Regions from separate parts of the Paenibacillus sp. FSL H3-0286 genome, predicted to be linked through region 2. Evidence: riboswitches for the same ligand, from Rfam matches in the RefSeq annotation. Region 2 holds a riboswitch; the other holds the start of a gene.

Region 1 (4,423 bases), 1.0 Mb from region 2:
AGACGCTCCGTCAGCGCTCCAATTCCCGGCCCGATCTCCAGCGCCCCAGAATCGCTATCTAGTCCAGCAGCGTCTACAATCTTGTCCAAAATATTTTGATCAATCAAAAAATTCTGTCCCAGGCTTTTCTTGAACTTGAATCCATAACGTTGAATAATCTCTTTGGTCCGTTTTGGAGTCGAAATTTCCTCTCTACCACTCATGAAGTAATGCCTCCCTGATCAATTTGGGCGAGAGCCCCGGCAAATTCCTCCCGCGTAATCCCAAACATCGCCAGCCGCTTGTACAGCTGTTTGCCGTTACAATATCCGATTCCAAGCAAATTACCAAGCGCCATACGTCTTTCAGCAGCCCGAGGGTGTACAAGCATTCCAGCGGCCATAAGATCATCAATACCAATCAAAGCAGGTGCTCCTTCAAAAGAGGTATGTACATTACGCAGCGCATGACGAATCGCCTCTGGCGATGCATTCTCTACACCGATATCCCCTTTTCGAGTTGCGTCCTTCTCTGGAATAAAAGCATGCTTGCAGCCCGGCACCTTCGCTGAAACGATTTTACGAATTCGCTCCCCAGCATGGTCCGGGTCCGTAAGAATAATAACCCCTCTACGTTCCATAGCAAGCGCGATCTTAGCAATTACAGTCCGGTTTACAGCAGAGCCGCCTGTCTCAATGGTATCCGCTTCTACAGCACGCTTAATGGCTACGGTATCGCTTTTGCCTTCAACGACGATTAATTCCTTAATCATATTTCTTGACTCCTTCCAAAAAAAGCAAAAAGAAGAGGATTCGCTCCTCTTCTTTTGGTTAAAGAATGTATAAGTGATGAGCGGTTGCTCTGCGATCAACGAAATGATCATCCAGCGTTCCTTAACGGTTATCATCACTATAGCTTATCAAAGGATTTTTTGCAAAAGCTTCAGTTCTAGTTAAGCTCTGGTTTCACAGGTCCAATCACATAAACGGTACGTGATTTACGGCCGAAATTACGAGCATGGCTCAGGGAATCATAATAGACATCCACTTTATTGCCTTTAATGGCACCGCCAGTATCCTCTGCACGGCGGAATCCAAGCCCATCGATATAAACCCACCAGCCAATAGGAATTACATTCGGATCTACTGCAATTGTACGACCTTCCGTTACGCGTGTTCCGGAGGCAGTTTTAGTACCTATCCCTGGCTCTTCTGACGAATAAGCTGTCATGGAGACGTTCTTAATCATCTTCTTGTACTCAAAGTCTACGCCAGCCTTGCTTGTGACGTTCTTAGTCTTAGCGCTAACTTTAGTCGTTTTGGAGGTAGTGCTTGATTTGGAAGTTGTTGTAGCTTTAGCAACTACAGTAGGCTTAGGAAGTGCTTTAGTACCAACGGCAATGATCTTATCTTTTGTTACCGTTTGTACTTCCTTGCCGATCATGCGCATAGAGGCCAGTTCTCCGTCTTGATAGATCTTTTCAATATGCTGAACCATGACGCCTGGTTTGCCTGCCTGTGCCACTCTAACTGTTCCCACAGTAAGGGAGGGATCTGCTGTCTTAATAACACGGAAAGGTAAGTTAGTTGTTCGCTGTACCGTTTGCTTGTTGATACGAACGATCTTAATCTCCATGTCAGCAGAGATGGTGGTGTCTAACGAAGGAAAAATCTTATCATAGCCTTCTAGGTTGATACCCAGTTTGTCAATCGCTTGACCGATAGTGTCTTCGGTCGTATATAACGTTTTTGTTGCTCCGTCCGCAGTAAGGCTAAATTTCTGCGCACGATTGATAACGACACGGTCACCGTCTTTTATTTCATCACTCAGACCTAAAGATAATTCATCATGCGGCTGCAGCGAAATTTGCTCTTTCTCCAACACATCACCAAGAAGTGCTTCTCGCGTTTCAAGTGTCTGTGTTTGCCCGTCTATTACTAAAACTAATTGTTTATTACTTTGACCGTGTACGTACAGCAGAATTAACAGCGCGATTGCGATTGAAATCACACCTGCAAGTAAAAGTACGCGAGTATTTACTTGCTCCCACCGTAATGCGAAAGACCTGCTGGATGACTGCGAATCATGGGATACCTCTGGTTGGAATAAGCCCATTCTCTCCATCCTCCTTACATAGCCTCGTCGTCAATTTGTATATCATGAGGACTGAATTTCTTTGACGAAACTATTTGAGATTGTCACAGGATACGCACGTATTAACTTAGCGTCTCCTGCTCATGGATCGCCTGCTCGGCACAGCTACTCCCACACCTGTTATATAACAGTATGCGGGCAACATTCAGTTTATTCAAAAATAAAGAAGCCTAAAAAGAGTTCTCTTGAGGACTCTTTCGTGGCTTCTCCGATGTCAGAATACGCGGGAATGTTTGTGCACGAGGTTGCCTCTCTTACTTGCGCTTACGGGGTTAGCTGTCGGGTTCGGACGAAAGAGAGACGCCCTATTTCAGGTCACCCGCTCACGGCGGTTGCCCTTAAATTCACCCCAAAGACCACGTGAAGAAATCAAATATTGTTCTGCGGCAATTCCTAGTCGTATTCAAGATACAGGCATGCGGCAGTTCAATATTGGTTCCCCCGTTCTCCATACGGAGACTCAGCGAGACGATCCATGAATCAATGGCTGTCACAATAACAACAGCTCACATCACTGAAAAGATGATATCCTGTTTTGATGCATGTTGTAAAGGACGATTCAACCACGTTTACGCAAATATATGGTTAAAATATTGTAATAATCAGCCGTTTTTATATTAAAAAAGTTTAATATATCGGCCATTCTCTATTTTTCACCCGTTTTACTCCTGTTTTCAGACAATCCCAAATCGTTCCAGTGCGTTCGCATACGTAATTTTAGCCAATTCTTCCCATGTTAACCCTTTAATTTCAGCCGCAGCCTCTGCTACTAACTTCACATGAGCACTCTCATTTCGCTTGCCTCGGAAGGGGTGTGGAGTCAAATATGGAGCGTCTGTTTCGATCAATAATCTGTCCAATGGCGTCTGTGCAAGCACCTCTTTAGGCACTCTGGCATTTTTGAACGTGATCGGTCCTCCAAATGACAAATGAAATCCTAGGTCTAGACACATTTTTGCGGTTTCCCAGCTGCCTGAGAAAGAATGCATTACGCCACCAATTTCATTTGCTTTTTCCTCCCGTAAAATCCGTACGACATCTTCATGGGCATCACGGTCATGTATACAGATTGGCATTTTTAGTTCACGGGCTAGTCCAATTTGTTTGCGGAAGACCTCCTGCTGCACATCCTTGGGAGAGGTATCCCAATAATAATCCAACCCAATCTCTCCGATGGCCACCACTTTCTCATGGCTGCAAAGAGAGGCGATCCAATCGAGGTCCCCCTCTTTCATATCAATCGCATCCTGTGGATGCCAGCCCACCGCTGCATAAATATAATCATAAGATTCAGCCAGCTTCATCGTTGAAGGGATCGTTTCCCGATTAAATCCAATATTGATCATCTTGCTAACTCCGGCCTCTACTGCACGAGCTATAACTTCCTCGCGATCCTCGTCGAATTGAGGCGCATCTAAATGTGTATGTGTGTCGAACAGATACATTTTAAAGCTCACTCCTTGTTGTTTTTATCAATAGTTCCATAAATATTTGTATTATTTTGCAAAAATCTCTGCTACAGAAGAGGGCAACCGTGTAAGGGCTTTTTTCAGCTTATCCTGTGGGAAATATAGGTGATATCTGCCACGATGAATTCCGCTTATTGAGCGCACAATATCCGATACCTCTGAAATTTCCCGCAATTGCTCATTGCGATCAAGCAGTAAAATTTGATTATTGTCGAAGGCTGCTCCTGGACGGAACACATCATAAGGCAAATCTGTCGGATAATCAATCTCTAAGTCATATTCTGGGTTAAGTCCCGCTCCCGCAAAACTGCTGCGGATTTCCGTAATCATATCTGTATCCAAATTCTCGATCTCTACATATTTATACAGTTTACGATGAATAAAACGGGTACACAAGTCGCTTAATAACTCATCTTCTTCAAGTGTCCATTGCATAAAAGCAGTCTGTACCAGTGCCTCATCAAGCATTAAATATTGCTTCACTGTTACTTCTCCTCGAAAGAGATCTTCTAGCGGAGCGATCATAAAGCGAAATTTGTACTCCTCTTGGAACAATTCTTTAGCTCTACGGAAGATTTGACGCAAAATAATTTCAGAGCTGCGCGTCACCGGATGAAAATATACCTGCCAGTACATTTGATAACGCGACATTAAATAATCTTCAATGGCATGCATACCTGATTCTTTTACTACAATCCGCCCATTATAAGGACGAAGCATTCTCAAAATCCGATCAATGTCGATGGTTCCATAGTTTACACCTGTATAGTACGCATCACGCAGCAAATAATCCATACGATCAGCATCCAGCGGACTGGAAA
Region 2 (4,423 bases):
CATGGAGAGTGGATTGTATGTGCAAGTGAAGCAACGTCTTGAAGAGCAAGCAGAGCATGCGCAGGAATGGAGAGATCGGATCAATACGTATTTTTACCGCAAGAGCGGAATTGAGGATCTTAAAGGCAGAAAGATTTATTAGATTTCGATTCGAGGGATGATGATAGTGAGCCTCACGATTAGAGCGATTTTGAAAGATTTAATGGGAACTGTGGAACAGGTAGAAGGGACTGTGGATATTCTGAACCCAGGGGAACCGGAAACTGAAGTCACAGGGATTATTACGGCCTTCTCTGCCACACAAAATATTGTGGAGCAAGCAATAGCGTTAGGAGCCAATTTGCTGATCACGCATGAAGGTGTATTTTATAGCCATCATGCAGCGAGCGAGTGGTTAGAAGGTGATCCGGTTTATCATGCGAAAAAAAGTCTGATCGAACATTCCCCAATAGCTATTTTTCGTTATCATGATTATTGGCATCGGCAAGAGCCGGATGGGATTATGATGGGCTTGCTGCGAGAGCTGGATTGGTCAGACTATGTGGAAGAGCAGCAAGCGGCTGCTACGATTCTCACTATTCCTGCTATGACTGTAATGGAAGCTGCTCAGTATATTAAAAGTAAGCTAGGCATCTCTTATGTACGCGCTGCTGGTGACCTGTCTCTGTCCTGCAAACGCGTAGGGATATTAGTAGGTTACAGAGGAGGCGGGATGATGGCTATTCCGCTTTTTAATGATCACAATCTTGATTTAATTATCGCTGGAGAGGGACCAGAGTGGGAGACTCCGGAATATGTGCGGGATGCAGGGCACCAAGGCAGATCTAAAGCGCTCATCATGTTAGGTCATGCGGAGAGTGAAGCACCGGGGATGAAATATTTAGCTGAAATCTTAGCAGACAAATATCCCATGCTTCCTACCCGGTTCATTGCTGAACAACCCATCTATCAGATGGTTTAATCTGGGGAAATTAAGAGTACGGAATAAATAAACATATTATGGAGAAAATGAAGGGAAACAGGTCACTGAGAAAGGAGTGTTTCAATGGAAATTCCTTTGGAGGCTGATGAAGTATTAAGTCGCATCAAAAAGCTGCAAAGCGACGGAAGCTCGATCAGTAAAAAACAAGTGAAGCAAAGCGACCCAGAGCTTATGAGAAGTGCGCTGTTCTTTTTTCCAAGCTGGGAGCATGCATTGAAAAACGCCGATCTTTTGTAGCCATAGTATTGTAAAAGGAAGCTAAGTGGACAGGGGGAGATCTCTGATTCTGCTTAGCTTTTTTCTTTTTTATGAAATCATTCGTGCTGTTCATGTGAAATAATATTAACAAGCTTGCCAAACGGATCGGGGACATAGAAACGACGAACACCCCAAGGTACAGAAACTGGCCCAATATTGGTATTGAAGATTGTCGTTTCTTATTAAATAGGAAAGTACTGGTGAATCACCCCCTTTTTCGCTTGCTTCAGAGCTGTTTTTCTTAAGAAAACGAGTAAACAAGAGCAAAAGAAAGAGAAAATGAAGAGTATGCTTAATATGAAATGAAAAGCATTGCTTTCAACATTATTTTGACCAGAGCCCTCCTTTACAAGAAAACCTTACAAGAGTATGATTCATCTCAGAACTGAGAATTATCTTAAATTTACAATTACATAAGCAATCCGCTTAATTTCCGTTTCTGGAAAGCGGGGGAACCAACAACTGGCAGCCGATGTGAGAGTCGGCACTGGTTATGGGGTGAATCCTGTTCCGGGTGCATAATATGCATCCCTGCAGGTAGGGCAACTCTCACTGCCCGAATCCGACAGCTAACCTCGTAAGCGTATGGAGAGAGGATGAATGGCGTGTTTAGTGATGAATAGCCACAGAGAATCCCTCTGTGGTTTTTTGCTGCGTTTTTAAGCAGATATAGTCGTAGAATTTATTATGAAAGAGGTGTTACCTTTGCCTATCGCTAAACTGAACGGAACTTCGCTCTATTATGAAATCAATGGAACTGGCACTCCGGTTGTGTTTATCCATGGACATGGATTAACACACAGTATGTTCAAACCACAGCTGGAGTATTTTTCCGATAAATATAAAGTGATTTTGTGCGATTTACGGGGGAATGGCAAGTCTGGTAAACTGCTGGAGGCCCCACATGAGATTATTGAGACGCAATGTCTGGATCTGATTATGCTGTTGAATGACCTAGGTATCCGTGAAGCAGTTTTTGTAGGAATCGCCTATGGTGGCTTAGTCGTTCAGCATATTGCCAAACAATATCCTGAGCGTGTAAAAGCAATTGTGGTCGCGGATAGCTTTTGTAGGACTCACGGATCAACAATAGTAGGGAAAATACAAACTATGGCAGCATATTGCAGTTTACTAATGTATTATCTCCCAAGCGAGCTGGTGTTGCCTTCGATTCGGATGATGTACCGAGAGCGCTGGAGTCTGGCCTACAATGAGATTAGAAGAGGACTGCTGGACAAACGCCCCCGGGAGTTATATCGGCAAAGGCTGGCTACGAGCCATGTTGATTACACCAGATGTTTAAAGGCTTTTAAACGTCCTGCATTATGTATTGTGGGGGACTTTAATGAATTTGGAGTGAATTGTATGAAGGAAATGGTGTCTCAGCTGCCGCAGGCGCAGTTGGCGATTATTCCGAACGCATTAGATCCAAGTAATCTGTGCCAGCCGGAGCAATTCAATGCGATTCTTCAGCGTTTCTTAGAGAAGCAGCAGGGCAGTCAGCAGATTAGCTGATCTATTGGGAGACCTTCACAAGCGAAGCGTTTAAGTGAGAAAAAAGACGTCCCATAGCCAGGGAGCACGAGCTGGCTATGGGACGTCCTTTTGGGTTGAACTTTAGGGGAATTCTCCCTAAAGTGAAGGAGATTATGGCTCCTAGAACATGGATTAGGGAAAACTTCCCTAATAATAGGATGTTTTTAGGGAGGATTTCCCTAATATAATGGACATCCAACTAAAGGCTGGCTTATCAGTAGTAAAATCTACGAATGAGCCAGCCTTGTTATTTTACTAACCGATGGATGTTGAACATTTACAAGCATTTTGTACCTAGAACGCCACTTAATGACCCACCCTACCACAGCATCAAATATAGCTCACCCGACGTGGGAAAGAACGGTAGACCTAAGTAGTGATGGTAAGTGTATAGAGGAAGGCGTAACAAGCAGCACATCTGCTACTCTTGCATTTTGTACAATGCGATCTACTCGTGTAAGATTAAGATAATTCATACTAAAGGAGCTGAGTCATGATGTCTCAAGCTGAAACTATAAAACTGACTTCATTATCTTCAAAAGGGGGCTGCGGCTGCAAAATCGGTCCCGCTGATCTCATGCAGGTTATTCGCAGTCTGCCACCAACTGTTCCTAACCCGGATCTACTTGTAGGTCTGGACACTAGTGATGATGCAGGGGTGTACCGTTTAAGTGATGAATTAGCGTTAGTGCAAACTGTTGATTTTTTCACGCCGATCGTGGATGATCCCTATTCATTTGGTCAAATTGCAGCAGCCAATGCATTAAGCGATATTTATGCGATGGGTGGAAAGCCGCTTACGGTGCTTAATATTGTGGCCTTCCCTATTTCTGTTTTAGATAAAAGCATTCTCGGTGACATTTTGCGCGGTGCAGCGGATAAAGTACAGGAAGCAGGAGCTACTCTTGTGGGCGGACATTCCATCGACGATAAAGAGCCCAAATTCGGATTGGCCGTTACGGGCCTTGTGCATCCTGACAAAGTAAGAACGAATGCGGGCGCCAAGGTGGGAGACAAGCTGGTTCTAACGAAGCCTATCGGTGTGGGGATCTTAACAACTTCCATTAAAAAGGATCAGCTATCTCCTGAAGAAACCACACGCCTTACGACAGTAATGTCTACTTTGAATAAAAAAGCGGCTGAAATCATGGAGCCTTATGATGTACATGCTTGTACAGATGTTACCGGATTTGGGCTACTGGGACATGCCTCGGAAATGGCTAAAGGGAGCGGCACGGGCCTGATCATTCGTCAAGGCGATGTACCTATGCTGCCAAGAGTAAGAGAGCTTGCGGAACAGGGATTTGTTCCAGGAGGCACTAAGAATAACTTTGCCCATCTGGAAGGCAGCATTCTTTATCCGGAAGAGATGGACCAACTAAGCCGCTATATTCTATGTGACGCTGTGACTTCTGGCGGATTGCTGATCTCTGTGGCCCCTGAACAAAGCGAAGATTTGCTAAAAGAGTTAGTAGATGCAGGGGTAGAAGCGGCATTGATCGGAGAGGTAACGGAAGAGCATCCGGGTCAGATTACAGTTATAGCTGCTGTGGAATAACTGTTGTATATCAGCTTAGAGCAAATTATAAAGGTTAGCCACCAGAGGAGAGAGCATATTGTTTCAGGACATTACACTGGAAGAACTTA

Evidence for each region. A riboswitch is a leader RNA that binds a small molecule or an ion and turns the genes downstream of it on or off. The one in region 2 is predicted to bind cyclic di-AMP.
Region 1: it holds a riboswitch for cyclic di-AMP, as region 2 does, so the genes downstream of both, MHB37_RS00190 (3D domain-containing protein) here and MHB37_RS27040 (alpha/beta fold hydrolase) in region 2, are expected to answer to the same signal.

What each region holds. Positions count from the first base shown of each region.
Region 1 is NZ_CP150285.1:40,376-44,798, reverse strand. Features, by position in the region: gene rsmA (16S rRNA (adenine(1518)-N(6)/adenine(1519)-N(6))-dimethyltransferase RsmA) at 1-203, opposite strand, end outside; gene rnmV (ribonuclease M5) at 200-751, opposite strand; gene MHB37_RS00190 (3D domain-containing protein) at 928-2,094, opposite strand; cyclic di-AMP (ydaO/yuaA leader) riboswitch at 2,380-2,609, opposite strand; gene MHB37_RS00185 (TatD family hydrolase) at 2,808-3,578, opposite strand; gene MHB37_RS00180 (HD domain-containing protein) at 3,630-4,423, opposite strand, start outside.
Region 2 is NZ_CP150285.1:6,068,076-6,072,498, reverse strand. Features, by position in the region: gene MHB37_RS27060 (alpha-glucuronidase family glycosyl hydrolase) at 1-142, shown strand, start outside; gene MHB37_RS27055 (Nif3-like dinuclear metal center hexameric protein) at 167-961, shown strand; gene MHB37_RS27050 (hypothetical protein) at 1,046-1,219, shown strand; partial or broken gene MHB37_RS27045 (glyoxalase) at 1,297-1,407, opposite strand; cyclic di-AMP (ydaO/yuaA leader) riboswitch at 1,654-1,840, shown strand; gene MHB37_RS27040 (alpha/beta fold hydrolase) at 1,946-2,755, shown strand; gene selD (selenide, water dikinase SelD) at 3,270-4,334, shown strand; gene mnmH (tRNA 2-selenouridine(34) synthase MnmH) at 4,393-4,423, shown strand, end outside.